DNA from 2 places in the Curtobacterium sp. SGAir0471 genome. Region 1 is predicted to be linked to the other one. Evidence: predicted binding sites of a transcription regulator. Region 1 holds the regulator's gene; the other holds the start of a gene.
What was found. The regulator HrcA, encoded in region 1, represses chaperone genes, less so after heat shock. The targets are predictions, from matches to a motif close to TTNGCACTCGNNNNNNNCGAGTGCNAA.
Positions count from the first base shown of each region.

Region 2: a site for HrcA is predicted at 4,377-4,403, ahead of groES (co-chaperone GroES). Genes of this name have one in related genera too.

Region 1 is NZ_CP027869.1:1,422,562-1,428,429, reverse strand. It holds gene C1N91_RS06530 (RsmE family RNA methyltransferase) at 1-57, opposite strand, end outside; gene dnaJ (molecular chaperone DnaJ) at 57-1,169, opposite strand; gene hrcA (heat-inducible transcriptional repressor HrcA) at 1,281-2,303, opposite strand; gene C1N91_RS06515 (DUF4870 domain-containing protein) at 2,412-2,855, shown strand; gene hemW (radical SAM family heme chaperone HemW) at 2,878-4,113, opposite strand; gene C1N91_RS06505 (HAD family hydrolase) at 4,142-4,834, shown strand; gene C1N91_RS06500 (DUF1990 family protein) at 4,904-5,551, opposite strand; gene C1N91_RS06495 (family 16 glycoside hydrolase) at 5,589-5,868, opposite strand, start outside.
Region 2 is NZ_CP027869.1:3,261,661-3,267,528, forward strand. It holds gene C1N91_RS15115 (hypothetical protein) at 1-68, shown strand, start outside; gene C1N91_RS15120 (SDR family oxidoreductase) at 264-1,082, opposite strand; gene C1N91_RS15125 (ABC transporter substrate-binding protein) at 1,343-2,677, shown strand; gene rarD (EamA family transporter RarD) at 2,823-3,785, opposite strand; gene groES (co-chaperone GroES) at 3,988-4,284, opposite strand; gene C1N91_RS15140 (class I SAM-dependent methyltransferase) at 4,443-5,645, shown strand; gene C1N91_RS15145 (DUF4190 domain-containing protein) at 5,767-5,868, opposite strand, start outside.

The DNA of each region.
Region 1 (5,868 bases):
GTCGCCGACACCGACGCCGTCGAGCCCGCCCGGCTCGACCAGGTGGAGCGAGGCCATCAGAAGTTGAAGAAGCGGTCGCGGAGCTTGCCGAACATGCCCTGCTGGAAGCGCGCGAGCTGCGGTCCCGGTGCCCTGTGGGACTTCGCGAGCTGCTCGACCAGTCCACGCTCCTTGTGGGAGAGCTTCGTCGGCGTCACGACCTGCACCCCGACGCGGAGGTCGCCTCGTCCGTTGCCGCGCAGCTTGGTCACGCCGCGGTCCTTGATCACCAGGACGTCGGCGCTCTGCACGCCCGGACGGATCTCGAGCTCGACCGGCCCGTCGAGCCCGTCGATCGTGGTGTGGGCACCGAGGATCGCATCGGTCATCTGGACCTCGAGCGTCGCGAGCAGGTCGTCGCCGTCACGGCTGTAGACGTCGTGGTGGCGCACCTTGACCTCGAGGTAGAGGTCACCCGAGGGACCGCCGGCCGGGCCGACCTCGCCCTGTCCGGGCATCTGCAGCCGGAGCCCGGTCTCGACACCCGCGGGCACGTCGACGGGGATGGTGCGGCGCGCGCGGACGCGGCCCTGTCCCTGGCACGTCGGGCAGGGGCTCGGGATGACGGTGCCGTAGCCGCGGCACGTCCCGCAGGGGGCGCTCGTCACGACGTTGCCCAGCAGGGAGCGGACCTGGCGCTGGATGTGCCCGGAGCCGCCGCAGATGTCGCAGGTGCGCGGGCTCGTCCCCGGCGCGCAGCACGAGCCGTTGCAGGTCTCGCAGACGACGGCCGTGTCGACCTCGACGTCCTTGTGCGTGCCGAAGACGACCTCGTCCAGGTCGACCTCGATGCGCAGCAGGGCGTCCTGTCCGCGCTCGGCCCGGCTCCGCGGACCGTTGCCACGTCCACCGCCGCCCCCGCCGCCGAAGAAGGCGTCGAAGATGTCGCTGAACCCGCCGGCGCCGCCGCCGAAGGGGCTGTCGGCCTGCGGCCCGGCGTCGTAGCGCCGGCGCTGCTCCGGGTCGCTCAGCACGTCGTACGCGTGCGTCACGTCCTTGAAGCGCTCGGCCGCGTCCGGGCTCGGGTTGACGTCCGGGTGCAGCTCGCGCGCCAGCCGTCGGTAGGCCTTCTTGATGTCGGCATCGGAGGCGTCCGGCTGGACGCCGAGGACGTCGTAGTGGTCTGCCACGGTTCCCTCAGTCGGTTTCGGTTCGGTCGGTGGGTCGCGGCGGTCGCCGCAGATCGGTCTGGAGGCGCGGAGCCGGTCCGCAGGACACCGCGCGTCGGGCGCGTGGTCCGGTCAATGTTCGCCCAGCAGCTTGGACAGGTACCGTGCGACCGCGCGGACGGCGGCCATGTTCGTGCCGTAGTCCATGCGGGTCGGGCCCAGGACGCCCAGTCGGGCGACCGCCCCGCCGCCGGCGAGGTACCCGCCGGCCACGATGCTCGTCGCGTCGAGGCCGTACTCGGCGTTCTCGGCGCCGATGCTCGCGGCCACGGCCACGTCGTCCACCTGCATCTCGCCGAACAACCGGAGCAGGGTCACCTGTTCCTCGATCGCCTCGAGCACGGGGAACAGGCCGCCGGAGAAGTCCCGCTCGCTCTTCGCCAGGTTCGCCGCGCCGGCCATCACCAGGCGGTCCTGGCGGTTCGCAGCCACCTGCTCGATGAGCGTCGCGACGACGACCCCACCGAGCGCCTGCGCGTCCGGGCGGAGCTGCTGCGGCACTGCGCGCAGGGCCCGGGGCACGTCCTGCAGCAGGAGTCCGACGCTCGCGCCGTTCACCACGGTGCGGAGCTCGGTGAGGGAGTCCTCGTCGAGGGGGACGTCGGTCTCGACCACGCGCTGCTCGACCCGGGCGGTGTCCGTGATGAGGACGACCATGAGCCGGGTGTCACCGAGCCGGACGAGCTCGACGTGCTGCACGCGGGCGCGCACCATCGACGGGTACTGCACGAGCGCGACCTGGTTCGTGAGCTGGCTGAGCAGGCGCACGGTGCGCCCGAGGACCTCGTCGAGGTCGTTCGGCGTGCCGAGGAAGGTCTCGATCGCGTGCCGTTGCGCGCTCGACAGCGGCCGCGCGGCCGCGAGGTGGTCGACGAAGACCCGGTAGCCCTTGTCCGTCGGGACCCGGCCGGACGACGTGTGCGGCGCCGCGATGAGCTGCTCGTCCTCGAGCTGCGCCATGTCGTTGCGGATCGTCGCCGCGCTGACCCCGAAGGCGTGGCGCTCGACGATCGTCTTCGAGCCGACGGGCTCCCGCGATGCGACGTAGTCCCGCACGATGGCCTTGAGGACCTCGAGGGAGCGTTCGCTGACCATCCGGACCCCTTCCGTTCGATGCTGGCACTCGGACGTGTCGACTGCTGATCCTACGCCCGACCACCGACCGACCGGGACCGCGGGGGCCTGCGCCGGTACGCTCACGGCATGAGCTACGGACAGCAACCAGGCGGCCCGCAGGACGGCCGGTACGGCCAACAGGCGGGGGGACCCCAGAACCCGCAGGGACCGCAGTACCCGGCCGGCTTCACGCCGCCGCAGCCGATGTCGCCGGAGGACCAGCGCCTGTGGGCGACCCTGACGCACGTCGGCGGCATCTTCTTCAGCCTGGTCGTGCCGATCATCGCCTACCTGGTGCTGCGCGACCGTGGGCAGTTCATCAAGGAGCACACCCGCCAGGCGCTGAACTTCCACATCACGATGGCGATCGCGTACGTCGTGGCGTGGTTGCTCTGCCTGGTCGTGATCGGGTTCGTCCTGCTGCCGATCATCGGCGTGCTCGTGATCGTGTTCGCGATCCTGGCGGCCGTGGCGGCGAACCGCGGGGACTTCTACCGCTACCCGCTCACCATCGAGTTCATCAAGCAGTAGCGCGCGGGCGGCAGCCCGCGCGTCAGTCGAGCAGTTCGCGGACGACGGCGTCCGCGAGCAGCCGGCCCTGGAGGGTCAGCTCGATGCGTCCCCGCACCGCGGCCGAGCCGTCCACGAGACCACGCGCGATGAGGCCGGCGACGCGGCCACGGGCCTCCCGACCGAGTTCCGCGGTGCCGAGCTCGCCGCGAACGCGCGCCGCCAGGAGCACCCGCTCGACGTACCGGGTGTCGGCGTCGAGCGTCTCGCGCCCGGCCGCCGGGGACTCGCCGGAGAGCACCCGGTTCGCGTACGCGGCCGGGTGCTTCACGTTCCACCAGCGCGTGCCGGCGACCGCGGAGTGCGCGCCCGGGCCGACGCCCCACCAGTCGTGGCCCTTCCAGTACGACAGGTTGTGCCGGCTCGCGTGGCGGTCCGGGCCGCCCTGCTCGTCGGTGCGGGCCCAGTTCGACACCTCGTACCAGGCGTACCCGGCGTCGGCGAGGGTGCGGTCGGCGAGCTCGTACATGTCCGCCGCCAGGTCGTCGTCCGGCGCGGGGAGCTCGCCGCGGGCGACCATGCGCCCCATGGCCGTGCCCTCCTCGACGATGAGCGAGTAGGCCGAGACGTGGTCGGGGGTGCAGGCCAGTGCGGCGTCGAGCGAGGTGCGCCAGTCGTCGAGGGACTCCCCCGGCGTCGAGTAGATGAGGTCGAGGCTGACGTCGAGACCCCGCTGCTTCGCGAGGTCGACCACCACCGGGACGCGCTCGGGGTCGTGCGTCCGGTCGAGCGTGGCGAGGACGTGCGGCACCGCGGACTGCATGCCGTAGCTCATCCGGGTGAACCCGCCGCGCTCGAGCGTGGCGATCGAGTCGGCGTCCACGGAGTCCGGGTTCGCCTCGGTCGTGACCTCGGCCCCAGGGAGGATCCCCCAGGTGTCGTCGATCGCCCGGAGGATCATCACGAGGTCGTCCGCGGGCAGCATCGTCGGCGTGCCACCGCCGAAGAACACCGTCGAGACCGGGCGTCGCGGGACGCCGGAGCGATCGAGCACCTCGGCCGCCCAGCGGATCTCCTGCACCGCGTGGCCGGCGTAGTCGTCGCGGCGCACACCGCGCAGCTCGGATGCCGTGTAGGTGTTGAAGTCGCAGTAGCCGCAGCGCACCCGGCAGAACGGCACGTGGACGTACACCCCGAAGGGGACGTCGCCGGCGCCCGGGCCGGGGGTGAGCAGGCCGTCCGCGGGAGCGGGATCGGCGATCGGGAGCGCACTCGGCATGGACTCCATTCTCGGCCATGATGGAGCCATGGAGCACCACACCGTCCCCACCACGGTGCTGTGGGACATCGACGGCACCCTCGTCCTGAACGCCGCGTCGCCGGGCAACCTGTACCACCTGGCCGTCGAACGTGCCGTCGGCCGCGACCTGGTGCTGAAGGTCGGGCACCAGCACGGCCGCACCGACGCGGGGCTCATCGCCGACCACGTCCGGGCGCACGACCTCGACGACGCGCTCATCCCCACCGTCAGCCGGCACCTCCGTGACCTGACCGACGAACGGTACGGCCGGGGCGAACGCCGCTCCCCCGCACCGGGAGCCGCAGCGCTCGTCCGACGTTTCGCCGAGCTCGGCTGGCGGAACGGCCTGCTGACCGGCAACTCCGAGCACCGCGCACGGGTGAAGCTCGGCGGAGCGGGCTTCGACCTCGACGCGTTCGACTGGGAGCACTCGTACTTCGGGGACGCGGAGGTCGAGCGCACCGGGGTCACCGCGCGCGCCGCCGCCGCACTGTCCGGGGAGCGTGCCGTGATCGTCGGGGACACCCCGCGGGACGGCGAGGCGGCCGACGCGGTGGGGATCCCGTTCGTCGCGGTGGCGACCGGGGTGTACGAGGTCGACGCACTGCGGGGGACGAGTGCGGTGTGCGTCGCGCGGGACTGCGTGCAGGACGCCCGGCTGCTCGAGGACGCGATCGCCGCGCTGCCGCCGCTGCACTGAGCGGGGCGCGGTGGGGCGTGGCCCGTGCACTGCCGCGCTCGTGGCCGTGCGCCGCGGCGCGTTCCGTCGTCAGTCGCCTCGGAGTGCGCTGAGGTACTTGGCGGCCATCACCCGCTGCTGTCGACGGAGCAGGGGCGCGACGAACGCCCACTTCCGGCTGGACGGCTGCGAGAACTGCCGGACCTGGAGCCACACCGACCCGTCGCTCGTCCGCTCGACCACGAAGGACTCCTCGCCGGAGAGCGGGTGCCCCTCGAGGGTGCCGTACGCGAAGCCCTTGCGGTCGGTCTCGTCGATGATCGACACGACGCGGACCGGCGCGTGCACGGTCTGCCCGAACGCGTGCATCTCGAGCGTCGCCGTGGTGCCGGCCGTGAGCAGCGGTGTTCCGTCGGCCGCGAACTTCTCGACGCGGGGCGTGCCGATCGACGCCGGCGCGACGGGGACGCCGTGCTCGTCGAACGTCACCGGGTTGTAGCGGACCTCGTCGTCGTCGGGCTGGTCCTCGACCTGCACGCGGATGCCGCTGCGCTCCTGGATCTGCCATGTCAAGGCCTGCGTCACCGCGGTCTCGAACCGCGCGTCGCCGTGGCCGATCCGCGCCCGCGACTCCGCCGGGGTGAAGCCCTCCGGCGGGTAGGTCATGAGGTCCGCCGCCTGCGTGGCGCCGACGGCACCGTAGGTCAGGGCGGTCCGGTACGTGCCGCGGGAACTCATGGGGCCATCGTACCGGGGCCGCTCGGGTCGACCTGTGTCAGCGCGGCGTGACGGCGATGTTCCGCCACTCGGCCTCGGTCCCCTGCTCGCGGATGCCGACCGCACCGGTCGTCAGCGAGCAGGCGCCGAAGTCCGCCCGCCCCTGCACCGGCGTCCCGCCGTCGGCCGGCGACGCGGTGGCGGTGATCGTGCACCCGACCGCCTCGACGGTCAGGTGCCACCACTCCCCGGCCTGCACCGTCCGTCCGAACGGCACGAAGGCGCCCGCGAACCCCGGGTTCCGGTGCTCCCCTATGGTCATGCCCGTCCTGGTGATC
Region 2 (5,868 bases), 1.7 Mb from region 1:
TCCTGGCACCCGTGCTGCTCGAAGCGGGCCTCCCGCTCGGACGAGGCTGGGACGGGCGGGCGCGATGACCGGGTGCCTGCCCCACCGGTTCATCGAGACGCCGGCGTCTCGAGGGGATCGCTGCACCTCGAGGCGCCGGCGTCTGCCCGATGCACCGCCGAACTGCCGAGACGCCGTTGGATTCGAGGGCGTCTCCACGCTTCCAGGGTGTCTGGACCCGACGCCGGCGTCTCGACCCAGTGTGGGCGGACGGGACGAGCGACCTACGCGCTGCGCCAGTCGTCGGACGTGATGTGGCTGCCGCCGTGGGGGCCCATCTGCAGCATGCCGCCGTCGACGGGGAGGGACACCCCGGTGATGTACGACGATGCCGGCGACGCGAGGAAGGCCACCGCGGCGGCGATCTCCCACGCGTTGCCCGGCCGCCCGAGCGGGACCCCGGGACGGGAGATCGTGTGCGGATCCTCGTCCTCGGCGCCCGTCATCCGGGTCGCGATCTCGCCCGGCGCGACCGCGTTCGCGGTGATGCCGTGCTCTGCGAGCTCGATCGCGATGGTCTTGAGGAGTCCGCCGAGCCCGTGCTTCGCGGCGTCGTACGCGCTCGATCCGTACCGGGGCTGGTGCTCGTGCACGCTCGTGATGCCGATGACCCGCCCGCCGGTCCCCTGTCGCACCATGTGCCGTGCGGCCGCCTGGATCGTGACGAACGCCCCGTCGAGGTCCGTTGCGACCGTGTGCCGCCACTGGTCGAGCGTGAGGTCGAGGAACGGCGCGTTGTCGCCCGTCCCGGCGTCGGCCACGATGACGTCGACGCCGCCGAGCCGTGTCACGAGCCGGTCGATCACTGCCGCGGCCTGGTCGAGCTGCGTCACGTCGATCTGCTCGACGAAGGCCCGCTGCCCGGCCTGCCTGACCTCGGCGGCGGTCTCCTCGGCGCGTTCCGGCTCGGACAGGTAGGTGATGCCGACGTCCATGCCGGCGGCGGCGAGCGCCACCGCGGTGGCCTTCCCGATGCCGGACTCGGCACCGGTGACGATCGAGCGGGTGGGACGGAAAGTGGTCGTGGAAGCAGCGTCGCTCATGGCCCGGACCGTACGCGCGAGGCCCGCATCGGCCGCCCGGAACCGCGCCTCCTGTACAGCGCACCGTCCGGACGGACTCCTCATCAGGGGTTCCCGTGCGCCTCCTCAGTTTCGTCACGGGTGTGTAACGAAACGTCCAGGTGTCGATCTCGGACACACACGCGAAACACTTCGGCCCTAGTTTTCTCGGCAACCCACGCGGAGGAGACCGCGCTCGACCCGATGCGGTTGGGCCTCCGCGCAGAGAAAGGGCTCCACGGATGACCAGAACCACCCGTGCCACCACGGCACTGGCAGTGGCGGGAGCGGCAGCGCTCCTCCTCGCCGCGTGTTCCACCAGCGGCAGCGCCGAATCCACCTCGTCCGCCTCCGCCGGCGGTGCGAAGAAGGACCCGGCGGCGAGCTGCAAGGCCCCCGACACCCCGGGTACCGACGCGCTGAAGATCGGCACGATCCTCCCGCTGACGGGCACCCTGTCGTACCTCAACCCGCCCGCCGAGGCCGGTGTCGGCCTCGCGGTCGAGGACATCAACTCGGCCGGCGGCGTGCTCGACAAGGACGTCAGCATCGACCCCGCGACCGACTCGGGTGACAGCAACGACATGACCGTGTCGAGCTCGGCCGCGACGAAGCTCGTCAACGCCAAGGTGCCGGTCGTCATCGGTGCGGAGTCGTCCAGCGTCACGCTGAACGTCATCGACCAGCTGACGAGCAACTGCATCGTGCAGATCTCGCCGGCGAACACCGCGACCGACCTGTCCGGGTACTCGTCGCACTACTTCCGGACCGCTCCGCCGGACTCGGTGCAGGGTTCGGCGCTCGGCCAGCTCATCACCGGTGACGGCAACGCCAAGGTCGCGTTCCTGGTCTTCAACGACACCTACGGCACGGGCCTCCGCGACACCGTGCAGAAGGCGGTCGAGGACTCGGGCGGCCAGGTCGTCTACGGGGGCAAGGGCAAGGGCCAGGAGTTCCCGCCCGGCCAGACGACGTTCTCGTCCGAGGTCACCGCTGCGCTCGCCGCGAAGCCGGACGCCATCGTGGTGCTCGCCTTCGACGAGACGAAGTCGATCATCCCGGAGCTCAAGTCGCAGAACGCCGACATGTCGAAGATCTACATGTCCGACGGCAACACGGCGGACTACTCGAAGGACTTCGACCCGGGCACCCTCGAGGGCGCGCAGGGCACGATCCCGGGCGCCAGCCCGAAGGACGAGCTGAAGCAGCGTCTGTCGGACTACTACCAGAAGACCGCGGGCAAGGGGCTCACCGACTACTCGTACGCCGCTGAGTCGTACGACGCCACGACCCTGGCCGCACTGGCTGCGGTGAAGGGCAAGGGCACCGACTCGGGCACCATCCAGGCCAACATGGCTGCGGTGTCCGGCGCGGACGGCGGCACCAAGTGCGAGACGTTCAAGGCGTGCAAGGACCTGCTCGACAAGGGTGAGTCCATCCAGTACACCGGCCCGTCCGGCATCGGTCCGTTCGACAGCAAGAACGACCCGTCGAGCGCCTACATCGGCATCTACAAGTTCGACGGCGACAACAAGCCCGTGTACCAGAGCGCCATCCAGGGCTCGGTCTCGAAGTAACACCACCGCGAAAGCGACAGTCCTCCGCCGATCTTCGGCGGGGGACTGTCGCTTTCGGCTTCCACTCCGCGGGCTGGACACACGAGCGGACTCATGCGGTGCCCGGCGCGAGCGGCAGCCGGACGGGAGGCGCGGCTCCCCTCCGTCACACCGGCTCGGCTGCCGTGGGCGCGAGCGTCCGGCGGCGCGCGGCCCGGGCCGCCACGAAACTGTCGACCGTCAGGACCACGAGCGCTGCCCAGACGATCCCGAAGCCGATCCACCGCGCGGGCGGCATCGCCTCGTGCTGCACGACCACCCCGACCAGCAGCTGCATCACCGGAGCCAGGTACTGCGTCAGTCCGAGCGTCGACAGCGACACCCGCCGCGCCGACGACGCGAAGAGCAGCAGCGGCACCGCGGTCGCCGGCCCGGTGAGCACGGTGACGAGGACGTGCGGCCAGCCCTCGCTCGTGAACGTCACCCCGCCGCCGAGACCGGTGACGCCGAGCACGACGAGCGCCCCGACCGCGATCGGCAGCAGCCAGACGGTCTCGATCGTCAGCCCGCTGAGCGCGTCGACGGTGCCGCCGACCCGCTTCTTCACCAGGCCGTAGAGGCCGAACGAGAACGCCAGTGCGAGCGAGATCCACGGCACCTGTCCGTAGCCGACCGCGATGACGACGACGGCGACGACGCTGATGCCGACGGCCGCCCACTGCGCCGCACGGAGGCGCTCGCGGAGCACGACGACGCCGAGTGCGATCGTCACGAGCGGGTTGATGAAGTAGCCGAGCGCGGCCTCGACCGTGTGGCTCGTCGTCGTCGCGGCGACGTACACGGTCCAGTTCACCAGGATGAGGACGGCCGCGAGCCCCATCACGAGCATCACCCGACGCTGGGCGAGCAGGGAGCGGGTGCGGAGCCACGACCGGGTGACGGCGATCGCCACGGCGCAGAAGACCAGCCCGAAGACGATCCGCCAGGCGACGATCTCGAACGCGCCGGCGGGCGCCATCGCCGCGAAGAGCAGGGGCATGAGCCCCCACAGGCCGTACGCGACGATCGCCTGCACGACACCGACGGAGGCCTCGCTGCGTGCCGGACGTGCCGCTGTCGGTTCACTCACGGAACCATCCTAGGAAGGGGCGCAGACGCTGCGGGCGGACAGCGCGCCTCCAGGCCGACCGACCAATGGGCCGACCGACCGATGGGGCGACTGACCGACGGGCCGCCCGACCGACCGACGGGCCGACCGACCGACGGGCCGACGCACGAACGCCCCGCCGGCTGCGAGCCGGACGGGGCGTTCGTGACGAGAGCTGCTGGTCTCAGTGCTCGATGACCGCGAGGACGTCGCGCGCCGAGAGGACGAGCAGGTCCTCACCGGAGTACTTGACCTCGGTGCCGCCGTACTTCGAGTAGATGACCTTGTCGCCGACGGCGACGTCGAGCGGCACGCGGTTGCCGTTGTCGTCGATGCGACCCGGGCCCACGGCGACGACCTCGCCCTCCTGGGGCTTCTCCTTCGCGGTGTCCGGGATGACGAGACCGGAAGCGGTGGTCTGCTCCGCCTCGACCTGGCGGATGACGATGCGATCCTCGAGCGGCTTGATGGTGACGGCCACGGTGACCTCTTCTTTCTCGGTACTGACTCGGTACAGATGGGAACCGGTTGGCACTACGCACAGGAGAGTGCCAACGCGAGTCTAGGGACAGTCTGGCACTCGGTCAATCCGAGTGCCAGCACGGTTCGGACTCCCCGGCGACCTGGGAGGATCGTCGGGTGGAAGCCGCCGACCTCGCCCAGCTGTTGACCCCCGAGGGGATGGCCCTGCTCGACCGTACCCCCGGCGTCTCGGACGGGGGCGAGATCGTCCGGGTGGTGTCCCGGCTGCGGGGCGAGGGGCACGATCCCGGCCTCGTCGCCGCCGTGCTCACCCAGGCGAAGCTCCGGCAGAAGGCACGTGCGAAGTTCGGGGACTTCGCCGCGCGCATGCTCTTCACCGAGGCCGGTCTCGAGCAGGCCACGCGGCTGCAGGTCGCCGCGCAGCACGCCGGCCGGTTCGCCGCGGCCGGCCTCACCCGGGTCGCCGACCTCGGCTCCGGCATCGGCGGCGACGCCATGGCGATGGCGGCGCTCGACCTCGACGTCACCGCGGTCGACCGCGACGAGGTGACCGCAGCGGTCGCGACGCACAACCTCGCGCTGTGGCAGAACGCGCGGGTCGAGCTCGGCGACGCAGCAGCGTTCGACCTGTCGCGCGTCGACGGCGTGTGGATGGACCCCGCGCGACGGACCGCCGGGCACGCGAACACGAAGCGCCTGGCCGACCCGGACGACTGGTCGCCGTCGCTCGACACCGTGTTCGCCGCGGCCACGACCACCCCGACCGGCGTCAAGCTCGGGCCGGGGATCGACCGCGACCTGATCCCGGACACGCTCGAGGCGCAGTGGGTCTCCGTCGACCGCGAGGTCGTCGAGCTCGTCCTCTGGTCCGGCCCCCTCGCGCGCGCTGGTGTGCGGCGCGCGGCGACGGTGATCGGCGCGCACGGCATCGCCGAGCTGAGCGGTCCCGCCGACGCCGAGGACGTCGAGGTCGGCCCCGTCCGCGCCTACCTGTACGAGCCGGACGGCGCGGTCATCCGCGCCCGGCTGATCGGCGACCTGGCCCGCTCGATCGACGGGCGCATGCTCTCCGAGGGCATCGCGTACGTCACCTCGGACCGGGCCGTGACGACGCCGTTCGCGCAGGGGTTCCGCGTGCTCGACACGATGCCGCTCGACGTGAAGCAGCTTGCCGCGCGCCTGGCCGCGGAGGACGTCGGCACGGTCGAGATCAAGAAGCGCGGGGTCGACGTGGACCCGGCGCAGTTCCGGAAGCGGTTGCGACTGCGGGGGCGGCGGTCGGTCACGCTCGTGCTCACCCGCCTGGAGGGACGGCACACCGCGCTCCTGTGCGAGCGGCTCACCGACGTGGCCGGGTAGGCCGCGGGGCGGCGCCCGCGGCCGGTTCCACGGGTGCGCGTCCGTCCGGTCTCGTCCGCGGAAGCGACAGGACCCCGCCGATGTCCGGCGGGGTCCTGTCGCTCTCGTGGAGCAGAGCGGGTCAGCGGATGAAGGCGCCCGAGTCGTAGTCGTACGGGTCGGAGTACCCGCCGCCGGAGTTGGCGATCAGCACGAAGAACACGATGATCCCGATCAGGGCGAT